DNA from 3 places in the Cupriavidus sp. PB-02 genome. Region 3 is predicted to be linked to each of the others. Evidence: predicted binding sites of a transcription regulator. Region 3 holds the regulator's gene; each other region holds the start of a gene.
The links. The regulator sigma-54, encoded in region 3, starts transcription at its own class of promoters, with help from an activator protein. The targets are predictions, from matches to a motif close to TGGCANGNAANCTGCTTT.
Positions count from the first base shown of each region.

Region 1: AC10V3_RS02675 (pilin) is a predicted target of sigma-54. The motif match lies at 2,142-2,159, and genes of this name have one in related genera.
Region 2: AC10V3_RS29770 (GTP cyclohydrolase II) is a predicted target of sigma-54. The motif match lies at 1,425-1,442, and genes of this name have one in related genera.

Region 1 is NZ_CM177694.1:545,103-548,512, reverse strand. Features, by position in the region: gene AC10V3_RS02680 (Wzy polymerase domain-containing protein) at 1-1,469, opposite strand, end outside; gene AC10V3_RS02675 (pilin) at 1,565-2,074, opposite strand; gene AC10V3_RS02670 (TerC family protein) at 2,392-3,087, opposite strand; gene sucD (succinate--CoA ligase subunit alpha) at 3,322-3,410, opposite strand, start outside.
Region 2 is NZ_CM177695.1:1,968,209-1,971,618, forward strand. Features, by position in the region: gene AC10V3_RS29765 (URC4/urg3 family protein) at 1-132, opposite strand, end outside; gene AC10V3_RS29770 (GTP cyclohydrolase II) at 129-1,367, opposite strand; gene AC10V3_RS29775 (acyltransferase family protein) at 1,674-2,768, opposite strand; gene AC10V3_RS29780 (amino acid ABC transporter substrate-binding protein) at 3,018-3,410, shown strand, end outside.
Region 3 is NZ_CM177694.1:355,579-358,988, reverse strand. Features, by position in the region: gene lptA (lipopolysaccharide transport periplasmic protein LptA) at 1-6, shown strand, start outside; gene lptB (LPS export ABC transporter ATP-binding protein) at 63-863, shown strand; gene AC10V3_RS01780 (RNA polymerase factor sigma-54) at 1,032-2,510, shown strand; gene hpf (ribosome hibernation-promoting factor, HPF/YfiA family) at 2,559-2,909, shown strand; gene ptsN (PTS IIA-like nitrogen regulatory protein PtsN) at 3,337-3,410, shown strand, end outside.

The DNA.
Region 1 (3,410 bases), 190 kb from region 3:
AAGCGCGGCATCGGCAATGCGTTGCGGCTCTGGGCGGTGGCGTATTCGCGCGCCTCGGCACGGCGATAGTCCTGCCACATCGTCGCCAGCACCGCTACGGAAACCACGGCGAGCGCGATGGCCAGGCCTTTCGCCACTGAGGCCGGCATGCGCCAGTGACCGAAGCCCGCCGGCTCGAGCCAGCCGAGCAGGAAGCAGAACGGCAGGAAGAAATACAGGTAATGCAGCGGGTATTCGAGCATCGAATGCGCGCACAGCATCGCCAGCCAGGCGAGCATCAGCACGATCTGGCGGCGATCATCGGCATCCGCTTTCGAGAGCCCCCCCCGCACCACGCGCCACAGCCACGCGCCAAGAATGACCGCGACGCCGACCGTACCGGCAATGCCGGTCTTGGCCAGCAGGTCGAGCACGGCGTTGTGGGCATGCAGGGACATCTCGACCTTTACACCAACCTGCGGCAGCTGCTGGAACTGTGACCAGCCGAACTCGCCCCAGCCGACGCCGAACCATGGGTGTGCGCGGAACATGGCTACGGCATGCGCCCACAACGCGCTGCGTGCGGACATCTGGTCCTGGGCTTCGAGCTGCGCGATGGTGTCGAACAGGCGCCAGTCGAAAGCCTGCCCCGCTATGCGAATTGCAGGCTGCAGGATCAGCAGCATCGCCACCATTCCGATCGCGGCCACCACCAATCCCGAAGTCCGCCGCATCGGATCGGCCTCGCGCGGCGTGCCGCGTGCCAGCCGGGCAGCGACCAGCGCGTAGCCCGCTGCAAGGCCGACGTGCAGCACGCCGGTGCGCGAGCCCGACAGCACGATGCCGCTCTCCAGCAACGCTACCGCGGCCAACCACATCGGAAAGCGCAGCTTTCCGCGCGAGGCCAGCCATACCGAGGCGGCCAGCGCGAGCCCGTGCACCGTTGCCTGGTGGTTGGGCTGGTTAAGGTTGCCCCACAGGCGGCGGTTGTCGTCGTAGAAGTAGGTGGAGACGAGGCCGAATGCCCGCGGCTCCAGGTGGAAGAGCTGCACCCATTGGGTGATGGTGCCAAGCAGGCCGGCAATGAGGAAGGCAATGGCGAACGCGTCGCCAACGTCCTGTGTGCTGCCTGCCGGCGTGCGGCGGTACCACCATGCGGCGCATGTCACTGCGGCCCCGAGGATCAGCGTGAGGATCGTGATCGTGCGACTGCCGGTGATGTCAGCGTGGCCGAGGGCGCTGAGTATCTGGCTGACGATGACCAGCCAGAGGAATAGCAGCGAGACCCACGGTAGGGACGCGGAAGGCTCCGAAGTCGATGCGGCGGGCCTGCGGAGCGCTTGAACGGCGACGGCGGCGATGGCACACAGCGCGGCAGCCCATTCACCATAGAACGTTGCGAGCGGCAGTGTGTGCCGTGAAACCAGCAGCGGGACAAGGATTGCTGCAATGAGGGCGGCCGACGGGAGGCGGGTCCTGGACGGCTGCATTGATGCGCCTGTTTAGGGGAAAAGGCGCATGATAGCTTGGGGTAGAGGTAAAGAAAAAGCGCCCGCAGGCGCTTTTTCTCTTGATCTAAGGACGATTAGGTGCGGCAGCTTACCGGGGCTACGTTGCCCGGGAGGGTTGCGACGCCAGCCGGGCCCGGAGTCGGCAGAGTTGAAGCTGCCTTGGCTGCCGAGAAGCACTCCCAATCCACCGAACCACCAGCCGGCGGAGTACCAGCAACCAATGCTGCGGCGCCAGAGGACGGTACAAGAACGAGGGTGCCACCGCCTGCACGAGCAGCGTAAGTGATAGTGATCTGACCATTCGCAGCCACTGCAATACCGGTAACGTTCTGGGTTGGGCTAGGGGCGACCCAGCCATTGGCAAGTGCAACGCCGTTGGCTGCGTTTTCGGTGACGGACGTTTTCGCCGCATCGGCTAGCGACAAACCTTCTGTGACGCGAGCACGAATCACGTAGTCCTGATAGGCAGGAATCGCGATCGCCGCCAAAATACCAATGATCGCCACCACGATCATCAGTTCGATCAGCGTAAAGCCCTTCTGGACTCGACGGCCCAGCTTCTTCAGTTGTTGTACCCGTTGCATGATTTGACCCCTCGAAGAGATTTTGGTTAAGCGTTGCACGTCTTCGGTTGCGTGACGCGGGAACCATTGAGCAGTAAGTGTGCCAGCCGCATCCCCCGTCCGTAAGACGTAAAAAGAGACAAAATTCGTCACCTAACAGGGGGTTGCCAGCCGCAAGCGCCAAAATTTGTCACCAGCACCGCTTAGCACCCGGCAAAGCGACAAAATGTGCGATCACTCACATGAGTTAGTTGTCCACCCCACCGACAGGGGCCTCGCCAACCGCAAACAAAAAGGGCGGCCAGCAGGCCGCCCTTCTCGCCTCGGTGAGGAGCTCGTCAGGCCGCCTGTGCCGACCGGCGGCTCAGCAGCTTGCCCATGATCACCACCAGAATCGCGCCCGCAGCGCCAAATACCAGGTGGGCATGCGGCACGTGGACCTCGAACCAGGCCGCGTCAACCGGATCGCTGACCAGCATCTCACCCGCCAGGTAGCCCAGGAGCGCGGCGCCCAGCACGATGATGACCGGAAAACGTTCCATCACCTTCAGCAGCAGCGTGCTGCCGAACACGATCAGCGGAATCGACAGGCCCAGGCCGATGATCAGCAGCATCAGCTGGCTGCCCTCGGGGCCCTTCTGCGCGGCGGCGGCCACGGCGACCACGTTGTCCAGCGACATCACCAGGTCGGCGATCAGGATGGTGCGGATGGCGGCCCAGATATCGTCCTTGCCGTCGTGGCCTTCCTCGTCGTCATCGCCGGTCAGCAGTTGCACGCCGATGTAGACCAGCAGCACTGCGCCCACGATCTTCAGGTAGGGCAGGCTCAGCAGCTTGACCGCGGCCACGGTCAGCACCACGCGCATGATGATGGCGGCGGCGCTGCCCCAGAAGATGGCTTTCTTCTGCTGGGCGGGCGGCAGGTTGCGCGAGGCGAGCGCGATCACCACCGCGTTGTCGCCGGACAGGACGATGTTGGTCAGGATGATCGATCCCAACGCAATCCAGAATGTGGTGGAAGACAGCAGTTCCACGGCAGGGCTCCTCGAATTTTATAGGTGGCACACCCGTCATCTGACGGGGTTTCGGATGTCTCAAAACACGGACATGACTGTTTACCGCACGAACCTTTCGATTAGATTTCAATTCTGTAATGTTTCGTGCCGGAAGCCACGCTGAAACGTCCGCCAGAAAGACAAAGCCCCCGCGCGGGCAGGGGCTTTGCCTGGTTCGTCATTCCAGCGCTCGCTGGAATGGCGAGGTACGACTTACAGCATCGCCTTCAGCAGGCGGCCCATCTCCGACGGGTTCTTGGTCACCTTGATACCGCAGGCTTCCATGATTTCCAGCTTGGCCT
Region 2 (3,410 bases), on a different replicon from region 3:
CTCGGCGCACAGCAGCGCCGAGGCGGGATGCCCTTCCGGCACCGGGCTCAGCCAGCCGGCGCCCGGCCGCATTTCCTCGCCTGCTCCCCGACGGTCCATGCCGCCACGATCCTCTTCGGGATACATTGTCATTCGTTCAACCCCCTGCCCTTTGCCAGGGCCAGTTCGTCGGCATCCGGCGGCGTGTAGCGCGTAAAGTAGCCGGCGGCCACCTTGGCATCGATCTCCACGCGCGCGTCGGCGGGGATCAGGGCTTCGGGGATCGCCACCTGCTCGACTACCTCGATGCCCTGCGCCACCAGCGCGCCGTGCTTCATGTTACTCATCGACGCCCAGCGGTCGATGCGGCGGATGCCCAGCCAATGGAACACATCCGGCATCAGTTCCTGGAAACGCATGTCCTGCACGCCTGCCACGCATTCGGTGCGGGCAAAGTAAGTCTCGGCGCGGTCACCGCCCGCCTGCCGCTTGCGGGCGTTGTAGACCAGGAACTTGGTCACCTCGCCCAGCGCGCGGCCCTCCTTGCGGTTGTAGACCACCAGCCCGACGCCGCCCTGCTGCGCCATCTCGATGCACACCTCGATGCCATGCGCCAGATACGGCCTGCAGGTACAAATGTCTGACCCGAACACATCGGATCCGTTGCATTCATCGTGCACGCGGCACGCCACCCGGGTCTCGGGCTTGCCGAGCTGGCTGACGTCACCGAAAAAGTACAGCGTCATGCCGCCGATGGGCGGCAGGAACACTTTCAGGTCGGGACGGGTCACCAGTTCCGGGAACATGCCGCCGGTCTGCTCGAACAGGCTGCGCCGCAGCACGCTCTCCTTGATGCCGAAGCGGGCCGCGAGTCCGGGCAGGTACCACACCGGGTCGACCGCCGCCTTGGTCACGCGCACGTCGCCGTTGGCGTAGAGGATGTTGCCATCAGGCGTGAGCCTGCCCGCGGCGATGGCAGCGCCCAGCTCCGGCATATTGATATGCGCGCGCGTGACGGCGATGGTCGGGCGGATATCGACGCCGGCGGCGATGCGGTCGGCAAACACGGTGGACACCAGATGCCCCCACGGGTCGAGCGAGACAATCTTGCCCGGATCGCCCCATTGCGGGTGCGGCCCGATGGCCTCGGCCGGCGCGGTATCGGTCAGGTCGGTACGGTGGTCGCGCTGCAGCGAGCCCGCGGCCACCGCCAGCGCCCGATAGATGGCATAGGCGCCGGCATGGGTGCCGATCACATTGCGCTGCGCGGGGTTCGCCAGGCTGGCGATCACCGGTCCGCGCTCGGCCGCAGTCGGGGCGCCCCAGTGGATCGGCTCGGCCGGCTTGTCGCGGCGCGCGTGCGAGGTGAGGACGATATGGTCGGACATGGCTCCCTCGGTTCCCGATGGAATCCTGACCAAATGGTCAGGTTTACGATTCCATACTAGGCAACCTTCATGCCATCGCCCAATGCCCGTTTACGCGAGTTTTGCCGCCATGTGTATGACGGCGTACGCAAGTCCGGGGCAGCGGCATGCACACGCCACGTGCCTGGCGCATGACATCCGCGGTGCGCACGCACCAGCAAGAAGCGGCGCACGGCCTGCAGGCGCGGCGCCACATCGCGGGCACAGTGGGGCACAGTCTGTCGCTGCAAGCTGCGCACGAGGAGTGATGCGCAGCACTTGCAAGCGTTACACGGTGGGACGGCTGGCCGAGCCGCGGTTGTCGGCCAGCAGCGCGCGCAGCGCCGCCAGCGGGCTGGCACTTTCCACGTAGCGATGGAACAGCGCTCCCGCCACGTTGCTGAGTATCCACGCAGCTGCCATGCCGAGCGCATTCAGCACCGGCTGCCCCGGCGCGAGGTTCGACACCGTGGCATTGACCAGCAGGCACACCGGGAAATGGACCAGGAACAGCGAATAGGAGATCCGCCCGAAGAAACCGACCACGTGCGCGCGCGGCCAGCGTTCCATCCAGCCGCCGCGGCGTGAGATCGCCAGCAGCAGCGCCGTCGCCAGCGCCACGGCGATGCGCAGGCGGAAGTCGACGATCAGCGCCGCCAGCACCACGGCGCCGAGCACCAGCAGCGCCATCGCCGAGCGGCCCGGGTTCGACGCCCACCAGGCGAGCGTGCCCATGGCGTAGGCGCCAAAGAAGTACACCGCCCAGATATCCCACGCGGCATCGCGGTTGAACCAGAACAGCGAGGCCACCGCGAGCACGGACACGATGCCGACGCCCGCGCCGGCAGCCGCCCGCCCGCGCGACATGGCGCGCGCCGCCCACAGTGCCGCCAGCAGCAGCGCAAACAGTTGCAGGTCGATGGCCACGTACCAGACCCCGGCCGAGAGGGCATCAACGTCGAGCACGTTGTGCAGCAGCGCCAGGTGCGCGAGGAACTGCATCAGGTGCGGCGGTGCGGGGATCGACGCGTGCACCATCCACTGCCGCGCCAGGGCGGCGCCGGCAATGCTGAGCAGGATTGCCGCGGCGTAGGGCACCACCAGCTTCTGGTAGCGCTGCCACAACGCCAGCAGCGGATGCTGGCGCAGCTCCAGCCGGCCGTACGGCGCGAGGCTGCGTGCGGCGAGGAAACCGCTGATCACCAGGAAGACCTGCACCGCGATGCGGGCGTAGTCATACAGCCAGTCCACCAGGCCGGGCGCCAGCTGGTAGGCGGCGTCCGACATCGGACCATAGAACGCGAGGTGGTGGAGCACGATCAGCTGCGAGCTGACCGCCTTCAGGGCGTCGATGCACGGCAGGCGCGACGGACGGGGGCTCATTGTTATAAGAAGGCGACAAAAGGCACGAAGGCGCGATTCTACCCTGTTGCCCCCTCAACAATGTGGCGAAACATCCACAAATTGCGATTGGTTACATACTCCTCTGCCAGACTCCAATGCCGTGGGCCTGGTCCTCCATGTCTTAACAGGCAGGCATTTGCTTATGACGAGAATGTTCTTCGCCCAACCGGGGACAGGGTATACCCTAGCGTCTTTGCCGCATTGCCGGCCGCTTCCGGTTTCTCCTGCATGCCCGCCTTTGCCCTGCCTTCCCTGCTCGCCCGCCTGTTCCGTGCCCGTCGTTCGCTGGCGGCACTGGCCTTTTCCAGCGTCGCCGTTGCCACCGGCGTGGCCGTGGCTGGCGCGCTGACGCCGGCCTCCGCCCAGGCGCAGACCCCCGTGCTCGACAAGATCCGCGAGTCCGGCACCATCGTGCTCGGCTACCGCGAATCCGCGCTGCCGTTCTCCTTTGCCGACGACAAGGGCCAGCCCGCCGGCTACGCGGTCGAGCTGTGCCTGCGCGCGGCCGAGGCGGCGCGCCAGAAGCTGGGCCTGAAGGACCTGAAGGTGCGCTGGATGCCGCTGACGCCGCAGAACCGCATCCCGTCGGTGGTCAACGGGCTGGTGGACCTGGACTGCGCG
Region 3 (3,410 bases):
CCCTGACGCCGGCGCCGCATACGACATCCCCTGCGCCGCCGCCTGAATGAATGCCTGAGCCAATGACCGATACCGCAACGATTGCCGAAAAGCCTTTCGTCGAAGCCTCCACCGTCCTAGCCGGGGGCAGCACGCTGGTCGTGCGCCACCTGAGGAAGCGCTATGGCACGCGCACGGTGGTCAAGGATGTCTCGCTGGACGTGAAGAGCGGCGAGGTGGTCGGGCTGCTCGGCCCCAACGGCGCGGGCAAGACCACCTCGTTCTACATGATCGTCGGCCTGGTGGCGCTGGACGAGGGCGATATCGTGCTCGACGGCGACCATATCAGCGGCCTGCCGATCCACGAGCGCGCACGCATGGGGCTGTCCTACCTGCCGCAGGAGGCCTCGGTCTTCCGCAAGCTCAACGTCGAGGAGAACATCCGCGCCGTGCTGGAGCTGCAGGTGGAAAACGGCAAGCCGCTGGGCAAGGCCGAGATCGACCGCCGCCTCGATTCGCTGCTCGACGACCTGCAGATCGCGCACCTGCGCAACAACCCGGCGCTGTCGCTGTCGGGTGGCGAGCGCCGCCGCGTGGAGATCGCGCGCGCACTGGCCTCGTCGCCGCGCTTCATCCTGCTGGACGAGCCCTTCGCCGGCGTGGATCCGATCGCGGTGGGCGAGATCCAGCGCATCGTCAGCTTCCTGAAGGCGCGCAATATCGGCGTGCTGATTACCGATCACAACGTGCGCGAAACGCTCGGCATCTGCGACCACGCCTACATCATCAGCGAAGGCACGGTGCTGGCCGCGGGCGAGCCCGAAGAGATCATCGCCAACGAATCGGTGCGGCGCGTCTACCTGGGCGAGAACTTCCGCATGTGATGTACCGGCCTGCTGAAAGTGGTCAGAAGCGTTGTCTCGAGCGCTACCACACACGGCAGGTTTTGTTCAGGCAGCGCGTGGGATACCCCACAGCGTGCGGCGATCAGAGCGCATCAGCGATAGCAATTTCCGTTCCAACAACGGAAAGATGCGCATAAAATAGGTCGCATGAAACCGTCGCTACAGCTCCGCCTCTCCCAGCACCTGGCACTCACCCCGCAACTGCAGCAGTCGATCCGGCTGCTGCAGCTTTCAACGCTGGAACTGCAGCAGGAAGTCGAACAGGCGCTGACGGAAAACCCCCTGCTCGAGCGTGAGAACGACTGGATCGAAAGCCCGCTGCGCGTGGCCGCCGACGGCTCGGTCAACCTGCAGAGCGCGCCCGCACCCGCGCCGGCCGAGCCGCAAGGAAACGGTGACGCGCGCACCGACGCCGCGGGCGACAATGACAGCTACGGCGACAGCAGCAGCGGCGACGACTATGGCAGCGACTGGAGCCTTGACGACTTCGCCCGCCGGCCGCAAGGCGACGATGACGAAAAGACGCCGATGCAGCTGCGCGACGCCGAGCCGACGCTGCGCGAATACCTGATGGAGCAGCTCGCGCCGCTGAAGATCTCGACGCGCGACAAGGGCCTGGCGATCTTCCTGATCGAATCGCTGGACGACGACGGCTACCTGAGCGCGTCGCTCGAGGAAATCTGCACCGAGCTGCCGGAAGAACTCGAATTCGAGATCGAGGAAGTCCACGCGATCCTGACGCTGCTGCAGAGCTTCGATCCGCCCGGCGTGGGCGCGCGCAATGCCGCCGAGTGCCTCGCGCTGCAATTGCGGCGCCTGAAGCACCCGCAGCGCGACCTGGCGCTGGTCATCGTCACCAACCACCTGGAACTGCTGGCAGTGCGCGACTACACGCGGCTGAAGAAGGCGCTGCAGGTGGACGAAGCGGCGCTGAAGGCGGCGCATGAACTGATCCGCTCGCTCGCGCCCTATCCCGGCCATGCCTACAGCCGCCCGGAAGCCGATTTCGTGGTGCCCGATGTATTCGTGCGCAAGAGCGGCGGCGGCTGGACCGCGCAACTCAACCCGGATGTGATGCCGCGGCTGCGCATCAACGATATGTACGCGCAGATCCTGCGCGGCGCCAAGGGCGAGTCGGGCACGGCCGGCCTGCAGCAGAAGCTGCAGGAAGCGCGGTGGCTGATCAAGAACATCCAGCAACGGTTCGACACCATCCTGCGTGTCTCACAGGCCATTGTCGAGCGTCAAAAGAACTTTTTCACCCACGGCGAAATCGCCATGCGCCCCTTGGTTTTGAGGGAGATTGCCGATACACTGGGTTTACACGAGTCAACCATCTCCCGGGTGACGACCAATAAATACATGGCAACGCCGATGGGTACTTTCGAACTGAAGTACTTCTTCGGCAGCCACGTGTCCACCGAAACCGGTGGCGCGGCTTCATCAACGGCCATCCGCGCCTTGATCAAGCAACTGATAGGAGCCGAAGACCCGAGGAATCCCCTTTCCGACAGTCGCATTGCCGAACTGCTGGGCGAACAAGGCTTCGTTGTCGCACGCCGCACCGTTGCCAAGTATCGCGAAGCCCTGAAAATCCCCGCAGTCAATCTCCGCAAGTCTTTGTAGCCGAGCCCACCGCCTGCCTGGTGAGGCTCTTTCAGAAGGAGAAGCGCTATGAACTTCAAGATCAGTGGACACCACCTTGACATCACGCCGGCATTGCGTGAGTACGTGGAAACGAAGCTGGAGCGAATCGTCAGGCATTTCGATCAAGTCATTGGCGTTAGCGTGCTGCTCTCTGTCGATAATCACAAAGAAAAGGACCGGCGCCAGTACGCGGAAATCAATCTACATCTCAGGGGCAAGGACATCTTTGTTGAAGCGCATCACGAAGACCTGTATGCGGCAATCGACGCGCTCGTCGACAAGCTCGACCGTCAGGTGATCCGCTACAAGGACCGCGTGCAAAGCCACGACCGCGAGGCGGTCAAATATCAGATGGCCGCAGCGCAAATGCAGCAATGACCGTGCCCGGCGGCTCCCAGCGAGCCGTCGAATCCGAGACTAGACAGGCAAGCCGCGCTCAAACGCGGCTTTTTTGCGCCCTGGCGCCAGAAAATGAGCATAAAGCGCCCTGGCTGTGGCGGCGGTGCAAACTAGTACCACCCGATTGGGCGAGGGTGTTCGCAACGACGGCGGCAAGGTGTATGCTGCGCCATACATGGCAGGCGGGCATTTTTTGCATCCAACCCGGTGCGTGACCTTGTGTCGTTTTGCACCCGAATCCGGCGCTGCGCTGCACAATGGGGAGGAAGCCGCTGCTCTATAATGGCCGGACGCCCGCGGGCGGCTGACGGCCCGGCGTCGAGTGACTTTGCAGCCGCCCGCAGCAGCCCACTGCCCGGCCGGAACGGCTGATCCGCCCCGCTAACTGAAATCCTGCGCATCGCCCATGAATCGTTTGGCCAAATTGCTGCCACCCGGCAACATCAACCTCGATGTAAGCGTCACCAGCAAGAAGCGTGT